Regions from separate parts of the Lysinibacillus sp. NPDC048646 genome, predicted to be linked through region 2. Evidence: predicted binding sites of a transcription regulator. Region 2 holds the regulator's gene; the other holds the start of a gene.

Region 1 (8,204 bases), on a different contig from region 2:
CACGTCGCTAGGAGGTTTGTCTATGTCTATGTCTATGCTCTGCGAACAGTGTAAAAAGCCAATACAAACACTTATTTTAGAAGGTGACTTTGGTGCTGATCCCCTATGGTGTGGTCAGTGTCTTGCCAATTTAGACTTAGAAAACCTTCCATTAAATGAAGCTTTGCTAACTGAGTTGACGTCATGGATGTGTAACTTTGGTGAATGGATCAATCTTGAAACGGATTCATTCATCGAAGGTATGGAACATTTAGCAAAAATACATGATGACCAAGGCACAATCTTGGCCGAAACGGTAGCAACTGAACTAGGAATTAAAGTGACGTTCTCTCCCTATCTTTTAGATTAGGATGTCCGCTCGAAACCAAAGTCAAGCACAACGCCACATAAAACAATGCAGGCTCCAATTGCCAAATAAAATTCCGTTGTATGGACCATGAACTTAAAAACAACGGACCATGAATAACCGAGTGTACGGTAATTCAAGTACAAAATCAGATTGCCTATTGAAAGTATCATTAAGCCATAGCTCATTAAAAATAAAAAGAGACGGAACAAGTAGACGGCATCCTTTCTATTTCTTCTTATTTATCATCTATTCGCAAAGATAATAAAAAATGCGTCAGCCTGTAGACAAACTTGAAGAATTTCAGGTTTGCTACAGGTTTTTTACAATAAATAAAGAATGAATAATTTCCATTGCGTGTGCGGTATGAAATGCCGCCTCCATTCCAATCAACTGAATACGTAAACAAACACTACAATCTACGAAAACGATAGGTAACAAAACTAGCTGAAGTGTTGAAGATTATAATGATGGATTTTAAATTAATGGCCGTAAACAGTTAGTTAGATAGAGAAGAAAACGCTGCGTGACTCCTGCTTAGAAACGAGCCGGCTAGCCCCCACATGAAGCGTCATCGAAGGAGGAGGCTGGATAGTTCGTCCATGGAAAGAGAGTTGCTTTTTGCAGACTTGAGAATTTTTACTTGCTTTTAATAAAGAAAAAAGCCTGAAGACACACTCGATTTTACCGAGTTTATCTTCAGGCTGACATTTTTGATTATTCTTCACATTTTTTTAATAATAGGCTAGCGTTGTGACCGCCAAATCCAAGAGAGTTACTCATCGCATACTCAATATTTGCTTCTCGTGCTTCATTTGGTACATAATCTAGATCACATTCTGGATCTGGATCTGTTAAATTGATTGTCGGTGGTAAAATACCCTCTTTTAACGCAAGCGCTGTGAAAATCGCTTCGACACCACCAGCTGCGCCTAATAAGTGACCTGTCATTGATTTTGTAGAACTCATCGCCAGTTTGTAAGCATGTTCACCAAAAGCTGATTTTACAGCCTGTGTTTCAAATAGATCATTGTAAGGTGTACTTGTTCCATGTGCATTAATATAGGCCACTTGTGAAGGTTCTACACCCCCATCAGCTAATGCCTGCTTCATCGCACGTGCTGCACCCTCACCTTCTGGTGCTGGAGCTGTAATGTGGTGAGCATCACCTGTTGATCCGTATCCAAGTACTTCTGCATAAATTTTTGCACCACGAGCTTTCGCATGCTCATACTCTTCTAAAATTACAATACCTGCACCTTCACCAATAATAAAGCCATCGCGATTTTTATCAAATGGACGTGAAGCTGATGCAGCGTCTGTATTTAAAGACAAGGCTGTATTTGCACAGAAGCCTGCAACTGCCATTGTTACGATTGGAGACTCTGCGCCACCTGAAATCATCACATCTGCATCGCCTCGTTCAATTACTTTAAATGCATCACCAATTGAATTTGTTCCAGATGCACAAGCAGTTACAGAACAAGAATTAATGCCCTTTGCTCCGAAATGAATAGACACTTGACCTGATGCCATATCTGGAATCATCATAGGAATAAAGAACGGGCTTACACGTCTTGCCCCACGCTCTTGGAACGTTAAAAATTGCTGTTCATACGTTTCCATACCACCGATACCAGAGCCAATCCATACGCCTGCGCGTGGTGCTAATTCTTCATCAATTGTAAGCTGTGCATCTTCCATAGCCATGATAGAAGCTGCTAATGCATAATGTGTAAAGCGGTCCATTTTACGGGCTTCTTTACGTTCAATATACTTTTCAATATCAAAATCTTTTACTTCAGCAGCAATTTTAGCAGCGAATAGATCTTTATTTAAACGTGTTAACTCGCCAACACCAGATTTCCCAGCTTTAATGTTTGCCCATGTTTCTTCGATGCTATTCCCTAGTGGTGTAACTGCGCCAATTCCTGTAATTACTACTCGTCGTTTACTCATTATCTTACTCCCCTCAAGCATTTAATGTTATTATTTTCCCCATCTCATTGCAACGGCGCCCCAAGTTAAGCCACCGCCAAAACCAACGAGTACTAGTAAGTCACCATCTTTTATTTTACCTGCTTCAAGCTCTTCTACCAATGATATTCCAATAGATGCCGCCGATGTATTACCATATTTGTGAATCGTTTTCGACATTTTTTCAATTGGTAAATCGAGACGTTCACGTGCAGACTCCATAATACGAATATTCGCTTGATGTGGCACTAAAAAGTCCACATCTTCTTTTGTTAAACCTGCTTTATCTAAAACATTCAACGCAGATTCGCCCATTTGGCGTACTGCAAATTTGAATACTTCACGACCATTCATGGCAATCGTCTGTTGCTGTGTTAAATAAAGATTTTTACCACCGGTGCCGTCAGCTCCAAGCTCAAAAGATAAGATACCTCTACCTTCTGAAACTGTTCCAATAATTGCAGCACTTGCACCGTCTCCAAATAAGACAGCAGTATTACGATCTTCCCAATCAAGTACTTTCGACAGCTTTTCAACACCTACTACTAAGACATATTTATAAGCATTTGATTCTACAAATTGCTTGGCTGTCACTAAACTATATATAAATCCTGCACAAGCCGCTGCTTGATCCATCGCCGCTGCATTTACTGCACCAATTTGCTCCTGAACCATACATGCTACGCTTGGGAAATTTTGATCTTGTGTTACAGTTGCTACAAGTATTAGTCCTATTTCCTCAGGAGTAATACCTGCTTTCGCAATAGCATCTTTAGCTGCAGCTACTGCTAAATCCGATGTTTCCTGATTCTCTGCAGCAAAATGACGTTCTTCAATTCCTGTACGAGTTCGAATCCATTCATCCGAAGTGTCCATAATTTTCTCTAAGTCAAAATTCGTAACGACCTTTTCTGGAACGTATCTGCCTAACCCTATAATACCTGCGTTCATATAGCAACCTCCTCCGCTTTCTTACTATCAATTATTAGTAACTGGTCATAATTATAACGCATAATGAAGGAAGGGTGCAAGATGAATTAAATTAAACACTTACTGAATACGTTTTGCTTTTGGCACCGTCTTTATAACAGCCTTCTCGTAGTGGACAAACCTTACATTTTTCTATGTCAAAGTAATACGTTTGTGTTTGATTTTTTATCAAAATTGATTCCGGTTATGGTGAAACGATAAAATTAGTTGATTGAAGTGCAGGCGGCGACGCCTTGGGGGACTTGCGAACAGCTTAAGACCCCGTAGGAGCGTTAGCGACGTGGAGGCTCAAGGTTCGCCCCCAGGAAAGCGTCCGCCGAAACGGCAATCAACGGCATCGAAGAAAAAGCCATAGCAGAAACGATTAATCGTTTCCGCCATGGCTAAAATTTATTTTATGGACTTTTTCAGTGCCCTTGCAATACTACATGGTAGCTAGTGTCACATTGTTGTGACAAATTCGCCATGTTTTTTTCTATTCACTGATGTTAAGTCTTCCACTTCAAAACGTAGAATAATCAAGAGTTCCAATGGCCAATCAAGTACTCGTAAGAATCCGATTGTAACAAGCAATCGTCGATGGAGAACGTATACCACCGATTAAAGTTCACTTTATCATAAAAGGTTCTTTTTTTTTCGTCTTATGTTATGATATGATAATGTATATGTAGTAAAACTAACGATTTTAAAAAGTTCGGTTGAGGTGAAATTAATGCAATATATCGTTACATTCGTATGGTCATTCCTACTAGTTTCAATGTTAAACTATGTAGTAAGTTCTGTACTTGGTGTACCATTTGATTTCCAAACAGGTGCTATCATTTCAGTTGTGTTCTCAGTACTAATTTTTGTAATTGGTGCTATCATTCCAAACGAGCCAACTCCAGACGCTGCAGACCATCATTAATCAAAACCAAAAAACCTGTCTCGCCTCAAGCGAAACAGGTTTTTTTCTATTATTTTTCAACGACACAATGACCATCACGCATTTTCACATGCAAGGTATCACCAGGTAATACTTCACCACGTAATAATTCCTTCGCAACCGCTGTCTCAATATAACGTTGCACGAAACGTTTTAATGGTCGCGCACCAAATTGTGCATCTGCGCCTTGTTCCACAACCCAATCAATAACGTCTTTTTCTACTTCTAAAGTTATTTCTTGCTCTGCTACACGTTTTACAAGTTGTTCAACGTATTTCCAAGCGATGGCTGTGAAATGCTCATCTGATAGAGCATGGAACAGAATAATATCATCCATACGATTTAGTAGTTCTGGTTTAAAATGTTGACGTAGTGCTGCCATGACTAAATCTTCAACTGCTGCATCGTCTTTTTTTGCTTCCATTAAATAACTAGAACCAATATTAGATGTCAAAATCACGACCGTATTTGTAAAGTTCACCATACGCCCTTGACTATCCGTAATGCGGCCATCATCTAAAATTTGCAGTAATATATTGGCCACATCGGGATGAGCTTTCTCAATTTCATCAAGTAAAACAACTGAATACGGATTACGGCGGACAGCTTCTGTTAATTGTCCTCCCTCTTCATAGCCAATATAACCTGGAGGTGCACCAACAAGACGAGATACGCTATGTTTCTCCATGTATTCACTCATATCTATACGGATAAAATGATCCTCTGAATCAAATAACTGTGCAGCGAGTGCCTTTGCTAGCTCAGTCTTACCCACACCAGTTGGTCCTAGGAACAAAAAGCTACCAATCGGACGATGTGGGTCTTTAATGCCTGCGCGAGCACGCCATACCGCTTCAGTTACAAGCTGAACAGCTGTCTCCTGCCCAACAACCCGCTCATGTAGCGTATCTTTTAAACGCAGTAATTTTTCACGTTCACCTTCAACTAATTTCGTCACTGGTATACCTGTCCAACGAGATACGATCGATGCAATTTCATCTGCAGTTACTTCCTCGCGTAAAATACGTGCTTCTGTTCCATCTTCTAATTGTTTTTCCATCTCTTGAATTTCTTTTTCAAGTGTAGGGATTTTACCGTGACGTAATTCTGCCGCTTTATTTAAATCATATTTACTTTCAGCCTCCTCTAAATCACGGCGGTATTTATCGAGTGTTTCACGTTTTTTCTGAATGCCATGAAGAGCCTCTTTTTCTGCTTCCCATTGCGTGCGCATACCTTCTGAGGATTCTTTTAGTTTGGCTAACTCATCACGTAATTGTTCTAGTCTTTTTTTACTTGCCTCATCTTTTTCTTTTCGTAGTGCTTGATCTTCAATTTCTAGTTGCATAATACGACGTGTCACTGCATCTAATTCCTGTGGCATGGAATCAATTTCCGTACGAATCATTGCACAAGCCTCGTCTATTAAATCAATGGCTTTGTCAGGCAAGAAGCGCTCTGTAATATAGCGATTCGAAAGCTCCGCTGCCGCTACAATGGCACGATCATGGATTCTTACAGCATGATGTAACTCAAAGCGTTCTTTTAAGCCACGTAAAATGGATACAGTATCTTCAATAGATGGTTCACGCACAAGCACCTGCTGGAAACGACGTTCTAAAGCTGGGTCTTTTTCAATATACATACGGTATTCGTCTAAAGTTGTAGCACCGATACAATGTAATTCTCCTCGAGCGAGCATCGGCTTTAACATATTCCCAGCATCCATTGCACCGTCTGTTTTCCCTGCACCAACAATCGTATGAAGCTCATCGATAAATAGAATGATACGACCTTCTGATTCTTTTACTTCTTTCAATACACCTTTTAATCGTTCTTCAAATTGTCCACGATAACTGGCCCCTGCTATTAACGCACTCATATCAAGCTCATACAATACACATTCTTTTAAACCCTCCGGTACATCACCTTTCACAATGCGTTGAGCCAGTCCTTCTACAATCGCTGTTTTACCAACACCTGGTTCACCAATTAATACTGGGTTATTTTTAGTTTTTCGGGTTAAAATACGAATAACATGACGAATTTCTTCATCACGGCCAATTACTGGATCCATCTTGCCGTTCTTTACTTCTTCGATTAAATTACGTCCAAATTGCTCTAATGGCTTTTTATCATCTGTTTGTTGAAATTGCATCGTAAGCACTCCTTTTAAATTTTGTTTGGCGTAATTACATTCACATTCCAGAGAATAACGTTTGACCTTTTTTGACTAACTTTATTTTACAACAATCGACAAGACCAAGCAAAAAATAAGCGCTAAAATTTTTTCCCCTTACTTACGGTAGATTACGTTATAATAATCATATGTTTCTTTGTTTTAATATATCGGAATGATTAATCACCATTCTTTTGTAATACGGTCACTATTACAAATAGAAAGAGATGTGTTTGATTTATGGTACTAATGGATGATAATCAAGAGAAAATCCATGCTCTTTTTCAAAAGCACGGTGTTTTTATAAAAGTGAATAAGGAAAGTAAAATTTTTTTAGAAGGCGAACGTGCGAAAGAAATATATTATATAAAAACTGGTGCTATTTCGATTAGTCAGGAAACTGAAAGTGGAAAGGAATTAACAACACGAATCTGTGGTCCTGATAGTATTATCGGAGAGGGTTCATTATTTTGTAACCTTACTTACCACTCTATGACTGCAAAAGTATTAGAGCCATCTACGTTATACGTCCTTAGCCGTAAATCGTTAGAGCAGTTATTATTAGAGCAACCGTATTTAATGATTGAGTATTTGAAATGGCTACAAACTGAAAATTTAAAACATCAAAGCCGCTTGCGTGATTTAGTATTAAACGGTAAGAAAGGTGCTTTATTTTCAACGTTAATCCGCCTATCTAATACCTATGGCAAGGTTTTAGAAAACGGCACTATTTTCATCGACTTTCCACTAACAAATTCTGAAATCGCTAATCTGTGTGCAACAAGTAGAGAAATGATAAATCGTATGCTAAATGATTTAAAAAAGCATAATATTTTATCCTTTGAAAAAGGATATATAACGATTCATGATCTACAAGTTCTAAAAGACGAAATCGCCTGTGAAAATTGTCCATTACAAATTTGTCGTATCGATTGATCCGTTCTATAACAAAATCCCACCTGCATATTGTGCAAGTGGGATTTTGTTTGTTTACGTACGCTATTTTGTACCTTACCTAGCTACAAGCGCCTTATGCTAAAGTCTTATTAACGTACGCCTAATGCCAATTTTGCATATCGAGACATCTTGTCTTTTGACCATGGTGGATTCCATACAATGTTAACATTTGTACTTTTCACTTCTGGTAGTTCACTTAATGCTGTATTTACTTGATCAACAATAACAGGACCCATTGGGCATCCCATTGAAGTTAGCGTCATTGTGACAGTTGCTAAGCCCTCATCATCTAATTCAACATCATATACTAATCCTAAGTTGACAATATCAATACCCAGCTCAGGGTCAATTACATTTTCTAATGCACTAAACATGCTGTCTTTCATATCTTGATCCATCCGTATTTCTCCTTCCATCACAGTGTTAACTTCATCATAGCAGATGCAACTTATTATGCCAAATGCTGCGCAAGCCATCCAGTTGCTGCTAGCATTCCCTCACGTGTCACAGCATGACCAGCTTGATTATCAACGAAGAAATTCAGATCTTCTGGATTTGTTTCATAATAAGCACGTAATTTTAAATAGAAAGTATACGTATCTTTAAATGGCACAGTTTTATCTTTTTTACCATGCCAGAAAAATATCGGGCGTTGTGCAAATTTTTCTGGTGTTAAGCTTATATCATACTTCGCTAAAAGCTCATTCGTTTTTCGTATTTCTTCTTCTGACATGGGCCAATTTAAGCCACTTTCAGCAAACTGCTGTAATTGATATGCGCCTAATTCTATAAAGCTAGGTGCACCCATGCATACCGCCGCTGTTTGTATC
Region 2 (8,204 bases):
TAATCAGCCGTACAAAATAATCAGAAAATGCAAACGATAATGTAAATAGTAAAAGTGCCCCTAAAGCTACTGATACGTAAGGATTATCAAGCCAAGGATTAGAAGATAAATGAAGCAATTCGTATAATGGCGGTAAGAAAACAAAGCCTAAAGCTCCTCCGATTAGTAAAAAGGCAATTTGAATAAACTTTTTCACAAGCTGTCACCTCCCATTCTTATATTTGATTATACATAGTTTACTGTAGAAAATCTTTCCTGAGCCCATTAAAATATCTTTAATTTCACCTTCCATCACTGAAGATTTTGAAGTCTACCGAAAGATATAAAGTCTTCCGATAGTTTTTATTGGTTTTTGTAGGACATTTAACTGAAGCGATTGATGAATCGATGAAGTAAAAGTGCATGTCGGCGCATTGTCCAACATGCACAATTTCTTTATACCTCTCTGAAGCATGCATGCAATGCATCTTTTATCGTTTCAACACCGACAACTTCAATACCTTGCGGGAAATCCCATCCACCGATATTAGAAGTAGGGATGAATACACGTTTAAAACCGAGTTTTGCTGCTTCTATAACGCGCTGTTCGATACGAGATACACGGCGGACCTCCCCGGTTAGGCCTACTTCCCCAATAAAACAATCTGTCCCCCTGACTGCTTGATCCTTAAAACTTGAAACAATACTCGTCAACACAGCAAGGTCAATCGCTGGCTCATCAAGCTTCACCCCGCCAGCAACTTTAATATATGCATCTTGCGCTTGCAGCATGAGCCCCATCCGCTTTTCAAGTACTGCCATGAGTAATTGTACGCGGTTCTGATCCACCCCAGTTGCCATGCGTTTTGGGTAATTAAAGCTTGTTGGTGTCACAAGTGATTGAATTTCTACTAAAATTGGGCGCGTTCCTTCCATTGATGCCACAATTGTTGAACCCGCCGCACCTTGCGAACGTTCCTGTAAAAATAGCTCAGACGGATTTAATACTTCCTTTAAGCCTCCTTGTAGCATTTCGAAAATAGCAATTTCATTTGTAGAGCCAAAGCGATTTTTCTGACTTCGTAAAATACGGTGATTATGATGACGTTCGCCCTCAAAATATAACACTGTATCAACCATATGCTCTAATATACGTGGACCAGCAATTTGCCCCTCTTTCGTCACATGACCTACTAAGAAAATTGCAATGCCTTTTGTTTTCGCAATACGCATCAACTCTGCTGTACATTCACGTACTTGTGACACGCTACCAGGCGCACTTGTCACTTCTGGATGGAAAACGGTTTGAATAGAATCCACAATAACAAACTTCGGCTGTACATCATCAATTGTTTGATTTAACAACTCTAAATTCGTCTCTGAATAAATATAAAGCTCCTGTGACATCACGCCTAAACGCTCAGCACGCAACTTCGTTTGACGAATCGATTCCTCACCAGAAATATAAAGCACACGATGCCCTTTATTCGACAACAGCGCTGACACCTGTAAGAGTAGTGTTGATTTCCCGATCCCAGGATCCCCACCAATCAATACAAGCGATCCAGGCACGATTCCACCACCCAAGACACGATTCAACTCGCCCATTTCTGTTGCCACACGAGATTCCTCCACCGTCTCTATCTGCATAATTGGTAACGCTTTTTGTGTAACAGTTGCAGAATGCTGAAAAGCTCCACGTGGCCCCTTCGCTACGACCTCAACCTCTTCCACCATCTTGTTCCATTCCCCACAACCTGGACATCTTCCCATCCATTTTGCAGATTCATAGCCACAACCCGAGCATACAAATTTTGTTTTTTTCTTTGCCATAATTGCTATCACCTCGAATATTTGTTCTTATTTCTATTTTACATAAAAAAAGACAGCTTAGCACTATGGCCTCGCTGCCTTTCCATAAAGTAAATTTTTAATCGATTACTGATGCTCTATTTGTTCTATAATTCAGTAGAATTATTTTGAAATCGAGACACCCTCTTTTTTCTTCACGACAAACTCATCGTTCACATAATCGATAATAACTTGATTTCCTTTTTCAACATTGCCTTTAAGAAGTTCTTCCGATAAACGGTCTTCCACTTGTTTTTGCAGTGCACGACGAATTGGACGGGCACCGTATTGTGGATCGTAACCTTCATCCGCAATTTTCTCAAGTGCTGAATCTGTTAACTCAAGCGAAATGTCTTGTTCTTTTAGACGTTTTGTTAAAGCGTTTGCCATCATCGATACGATTTCTTTTAAGTGTCCTTTTTCTAACGAGTGGAAGACAATCATTTCGTCAATACGGTTTAAGAATTCTGGACGGAATGCTTTTTTCAACTCTTCTAACATAGTGCCCTTCATATCTTTATGCTTCGACTCCGAACCACCTAAACTGAAACCTAGGTTTTTTTGATATTTTAATGCATCCGCACCAACGTTTGATGTCATAATGACCACCGTATTTCGGAAATCAACCACACGGCCTTTAGAATCTGTTAAACGGCCATCTTCTAGCACTTGTAATAATATATTGAAGACATCTGGATGTGCCTTTTCAATTTCATCAAGTAACACAACAGAATATGGTTTACGGCGAACTTTTTCTGTAAGCTGACCACCATCGTCAAAGCCGACATAGCCCGGAGGTGAACCAACTAAACGTGATGTCGAATGTTTCTCCATGTACTCTGACATGTCAACACGAATCATCGCATCTTCATCGCCAAACATTACTTCAGCAAGCGCTCTAGCTAGCTCTGTTTTACCGACACCTGTAGGACCAAGGAAAATGAATGAGCCGATTGGACGTTTCGGGTCCTTTAAGCCTGCTCTTGCACGACGAATTGCACGAGAGATTGCTTCTACTGCTTCGCTTTGACCAACAACGCGTTTGTGTAACTCCCCTTCAAGTTGTAAAAGCTTCGCCGATTCTTCATGTGCGATTTTCGCTACTGGTATTCCCGTCCACATCGATACAACCGCTGCCACATCGTCCACAGTTACCTTGGATTCAGCTTTACCCTGTTCTTCTTTCCACGTTTTGCGTGTTGTTTCAATTTCGTCTTTTAACTTCTGCTCTGTATCTCTTAAAGAAGCCGCTTTTTCAAATTCTTGACCAGAAACAGCTGCATTTTTTTCAGAACGAACATTTTCAAGCTTATCTTCCAGCGCCTTTAGATTTGGCGGAACTGCAAATGAACGTAAGCGTACTTTAGAACCTGCTTCATCAATTAAGTCAATTGCTTTATCTGGTAAGAAGCGATCCGAAATATAGCGATCACCCATTTTCGCTGCTGCCTCAATAGCTTCATCTGTAATTTTCACACGATGATGTGCCTCGTAACGATCTCGTAAACCATGGATGATTTGAATAGCCTCTTCAACAGTTGGCTCATCTACTTGAATTGGCTGGAAGCGACGCTCTAAAGCAGCATCCTTTTCAATATATTTACGGTACTCATCTAAAGTTGTTGCACCGATACATTGCAGTTCACCACGTGCTAATGATGGTTTTAAAATATTTGATGCATCAATTGCACCTTCCGCACCTCCAGCACCGATTAATGTATGCAATTCATCAATGAATAAAATGACATTACCTGCTTGGCGAATCTCATCCATTACTTTTTTTAGACGATCCTCAAATTCACCACGGTATTTTGTACCTGCAACAACTGTCCCCATATCAAGGGTCATTACACGTTTATCACGAAGGATTTCCGGCACCTCATTATTAATAATTTGCTGCGCTAAGCCTTCTGCAATGGCCGTTTTACCCACCCCTGGCTCACCAATTAAAACGGGGTTGTTTTTTGTACGGCGCGATAGTACTTCAATAACGCGTGTGATTTCTTTACTACGACCAATAACAGGGTCTAATGAACCTTCACGTGCGATTTGCGTTAAATCACGCGCTAGGCTATCTAATGTAGGTGTATTAGCGGCCTGTGCTGCTTGCTGACCAGATTGCGCATTGTCGTTATTACCAAGCAACAGTAATACTTGCTGACGCGCTTTGTTTAAACCGACACCCGCATTGTTTAAGACGCGAGCTGCCACACCTTCGCCTTCACGAATTAATGCTAATAGTAAATGCTCTGTACCGATATAGGAATGACCTAATTTACGTGATTCATCGACTGATAGTTCAATTACCTTTTTAGCACGAGGTGTATAGTGAACGATTGGACCAACATCCTCTGTACCTTTACCAACTAATTCTTCAATGCCAACTTCAATCATTTGAGGGCTAATATCAATGGCTTCTAATGCCTTCGCTGCAATACCCCCGCCTTCACGAATAAGCCCTAAAAGAATATGCTCAGTCCCTATTGATTCGTGTTTCCAACGAATCGCCTCTTCCTGTGCAAGCTGTAATACTTTTTGTGCGCGTTGTGTAAAACGATTAAACATCATATGAATCCTCTCCTTTTCCCCCTATAGTAGGCTTACTCAAAGTTTCTTGAAATAATGCCTCACGAAGCATCTTTGCTCGTACTCGGTCACGTTCGGACGGTGGTAGTGCCTCGCCTGCATAATGCTGTAAAAATCCAGGTTGCATACAGACAATACATTCATTTAAAGTTGCGGCCTTTATGCCATCAATCAACTGTAAATCCACTCCTAAACGTACATTTGATAAACAGGTAGCCGCTTCCTCACTCGTTAAAATGCGAGCATGAGTCAAGGTGCCTAAAGCACGATAAATACGATCTTCTAAAGCAAGTTCTGCCTTATCCATCAGCTTTCCCCTTGCCTGCCGTTCTTTTTGAATAATTTTTTCAGCTACACTTTGGATGTCTGCTAAAATATCATCTTCTGTTTTTCCAAGGGTAATCTGATTCGACACTTGGTAAACATTTCCTAGATTTTCGCTACCTTCTCCATATATTCCCCTAACCGTCATTCCTAATCGTGTCATGGCATTTATTATTTGATTCATCTGACCAGTTAATGTTAGGACCGGGAGATGCATCATGACAGAAGCCCGAAGTCCTGAACCAATATTCGTTGGGCAACTTGTTAAATAGCCAAAATCATCTCGAAATGCATAGGGTAGTGCCCCTTCTAAGGCACGATCAATTTTATTGGCCTGTTCGTATGCCTTTTGAAGTTGAAAACTTGCCGTCATACATTGAATGCGTAAATGGTCTTCTTCGTTCACCATGATGCTAATGGATTCATCCTCAGATAGAAGCATTGAGCCAACTAGCTCTTTTTTGGCTAACTGCGGACTAATTAAATGTTTTTCAACTAGGATTTGTCGTTGTAATGGTGTTAAATCTTTTATAGCAAAATAAGAGTACCTTTCAAGGAGTTTAGGACTGTCTTGAATAGCGTGTGTAACTGCTTGCTCCACCTGTAGTGCTTCATCCTCTGAGAACACGAGTGGGAAACGGTAACCATCTAAATTCCGAGCAAGCCGAATGCGTGTACTTATGACAATATCTGAATAATCATCTTCTATATGCATCCATACAGGTGTAGCACTCTCTAAAAATGGCTCAATCATCACGACACATCACCACCTTCGAATTGTAGCTGATTTTCAAGTTCCTTTGCCTCATCACGAAGCTTTGCAGCCTCTTCAAATTGTTCTTCGTCTACGGCATCTTTCATCCGTTTGCGAATATCTTCAATTTGTTTTTTTATGACATAGACATTGCTATGAGCACCCGGCATTTTGCCAATATGTTGAGGTCCGGCCTGAATACGGTTAAAGAGCTTTGGCAAATGCTCAGCAAAAGTGTCATAACAGCTAGGACAGCCGAATTTCCCCTCTTTCAAAAATCGCTTATACGTAAACCCACAGTGTGGGCACGTTTGTTGTTGGGGTGGTGCTTGTTGCTTTTCACCAACTTTTTGTTGCCACGTTGGTGAGCCGAACCAATTGGATAATAATTGTTGAATTGAAACTGGCTCTTGCTTAAACTCTGCATGAAATGGATGGAACTGCGAAGCGCAAACGTCACAATAATGATGCTCCACCTTCTGACTATTTTGAACTTGTGTTACAGTTACTGTCGCATTGCGCTGCTTGCAATGTTCGCATATCATTTCCATCACCTCTTTACTTTTGCTTTTCATATTTAATCGTTGTTAACATCGCACGTAAAATATTCGCACGAATGTTATCCCGTAAAGGTAGTTGTAAATCTAATGTTGAGCGATCAACTGCCGCTAACATTAATTTCGCTTCTCGTTTCGAAATTACCTGCTCATCAATTAAACGATAAACTACATCTTCAGCCACTGTTTGAGATGCTCCACCTTCAATATGAAAGAGTACATCATCAATCAAATCAATTTGTGAGTTTGCACGGACACGTAAAATTCGAATATATCCACCCCCGCCACGTTTACTTTCAACAAGGTAACCACGCTCAGCAGTAAATCTTGTATTAATTACATAATTTATTTGGGACGGTACACATTGAAATTTATCGGCAATTTCACTACGTTTAATTTCAATATGCCCTTCTCCACCTAATTCAAGTACTTGCTTTAAGTAGCCTTCTATGATGTCTGAAATATTACGCATTTTAGGAATACACCTCGCTAACTGCACTGACTTTGACTATCTTTGACTATCTTTGACTATATTATACAGAACGCTTGAAAATAATTGCAATTAATAAGCACATTGAAAAGTTGTAAGTATTATTTCGCACTAAATTAAGTACGATTTATCATCCGGCAATAGTGTGTCACTGGTCCATCCAGAGTTAGGAGATACGTTCTTTTCCAATGATCATCAAAGAAATTAAACCTCTCCGCTAAGTTTGTCACATAAAACAACATAGAAAAAAGTTAAAACGAGTTCATAATTATAGCCTACCCTTTTCAACGATAGAAAAAACGCAAGCATATGCATCTAGCATATACTTGCGTCTATAGAAATTATACCCAGCGACCAACAATCGGGTAGCGCCAAGGCTCATCAGATAATGCCTTCACAATACCGATAATTGGTACGACAAATAACATAATGATAAAAATCAGTAAGAAAGGTAAACCGATTAACACCACACTTAAAATACCTGCAATGGCAATCAATACCCACATCACAATTTGGAACAGCAAAGCTTGAATGGAAACTGCTTTTATTTCATCATCAGAACTAATTAAGAAAAAAATAATCGGTACTAACCATGGCGCAAAAAACGCACTTGCATGTATGATTACCTTAGACCATTTTGCCTCCATTTATATCAACCTTCCTTTTTTTATTTGTCTTTTTTATTTGTACTACTATTTACGGAACTATACCCTAAATAGTTTCACGCACATATTAAAATTTTTAAAAAATTTTTTTTGAAAGGTATGTGATTCATGATGGAATTTAATAACACACTCGCAAACGAATATGAAAAAGGTATTCGACGTACGTTACCAAGCTATGATGCAATGCTACGTTTAACACAAGCCTTTTATCGATCCAACCTGTCTGAGGAAGCTACGTTTTTAGTACTTGGCTCAGGAAGCGGCAATGAAATTTTACAGCTTGCCGAACAAAGACCTCACTGGTCCTTTGTCGGTGTAGATACTGCACAAGCAATGCTCCTAATTGCAGAAGAACGCTTAAAACTGTTACCAAATAATATTTCCTTATTTCAAGGCACTATACTAGAAACACCTCTACCAATAACAAAGTTTGATGCTGCCAGTTGTATATTAGTTCTGCATTTTATCGAAACTTATGAAGAGAAACTTGCAACATTAAAAGAAATTGCGAAGCATTTAAAACCTGGAGCACCCTTTGTCCTTGTATCTAAATACGGGCAGCTAAACTCAACTGAAACGGAGTTACAGTTTGATTTATGGCGTGCCTACTGGCTACAACATACAAAGCTTTCAGCCTCAGAATTGGCTAATATGGAGCAGTCCATACGTGCTCTATCATTTATGCAGGAAGAGGAAATTTTAACGCTGTTACAACAAGCAGGCTTTACACAACCGTCCAGATTTTTTGCAACAACATTATTTGCCGGTTGGGTATGCTATAAAGACATACTCTAATAGTTGAAGATTCTAGACACACAGGACGTCCTAGTGTTGACGTTCCGAAAAGATTTCATGTGCTCAACCTGCCGTGATATCCCATCAAATCTATGTGTGCCTGGATCAACCGGTTACTTATGAGCGCTATCTCCCCATTAGATGTCCCGCTTGCTATTAGTTTTGAAGTAGAGGGTTAGCGCCCGTTTATAAACAGAATAGAG

The links. The regulator CtsR, encoded in region 2, represses protease genes until heat stress. The targets are predictions, from matches to a motif close to ATGGTCAATAAAGGTCAAACA.
Region 1: the regulator CtsR is predicted to act here: its motif matches at 6,455-6,475, upstream of ACQKII_RS01805 (ATP-dependent Clp protease ATP-binding subunit).

Annotation. Positions count from the first base shown of each region.
Region 1 covers NZ_JBNNLZ010000001.1:373,473-381,676, forward strand. The annotation lists gene trpS (tryptophan--tRNA ligase) at 1-11, shown strand, start outside; gene ACQKII_RS01785 (hypothetical protein) at 23-349, shown strand; gene fabF (beta-ketoacyl-ACP synthase II) at 1,064-2,305, opposite strand; gene ACQKII_RS01795 (beta-ketoacyl-ACP synthase III) at 2,336-3,274, opposite strand; gene ACQKII_RS01800 (YjzD family protein) at 4,026-4,220, shown strand; gene ACQKII_RS01805 (ATP-dependent Clp protease ATP-binding subunit) at 4,270-6,396, opposite strand; gene ACQKII_RS01810 (Crp/Fnr family transcriptional regulator) at 6,667-7,353, shown strand; gene ACQKII_RS01815 (metal-sulfur cluster assembly factor) at 7,464-7,772, opposite strand; gene ACQKII_RS01820 (prolyl oligopeptidase family serine peptidase) at 7,826-8,204, opposite strand, start outside.
Region 2 covers NZ_JBNNLZ010000014.1:64,159-72,362, reverse strand. The annotation lists gene ACQKII_RS15340 (PIN/TRAM domain-containing protein) at 1-196, opposite strand, end outside; gene radA (DNA repair protein RadA) at 436-1,812, opposite strand; gene ACQKII_RS15330 (ATP-dependent Clp protease ATP-binding subunit) at 1,954-4,398, opposite strand; gene ACQKII_RS15325 (protein arginine kinase) at 4,388-5,497, opposite strand; gene ACQKII_RS15320 (UvrB/UvrC motif-containing protein) at 5,494-6,039, opposite strand; gene ACQKII_RS15315 (CtsR family transcriptional regulator) at 6,053-6,523, opposite strand; gene ACQKII_RS15310 (DUF4870 domain-containing protein) at 6,883-7,188, opposite strand; gene ACQKII_RS15305 (class I SAM-dependent methyltransferase) at 7,315-8,001, shown strand.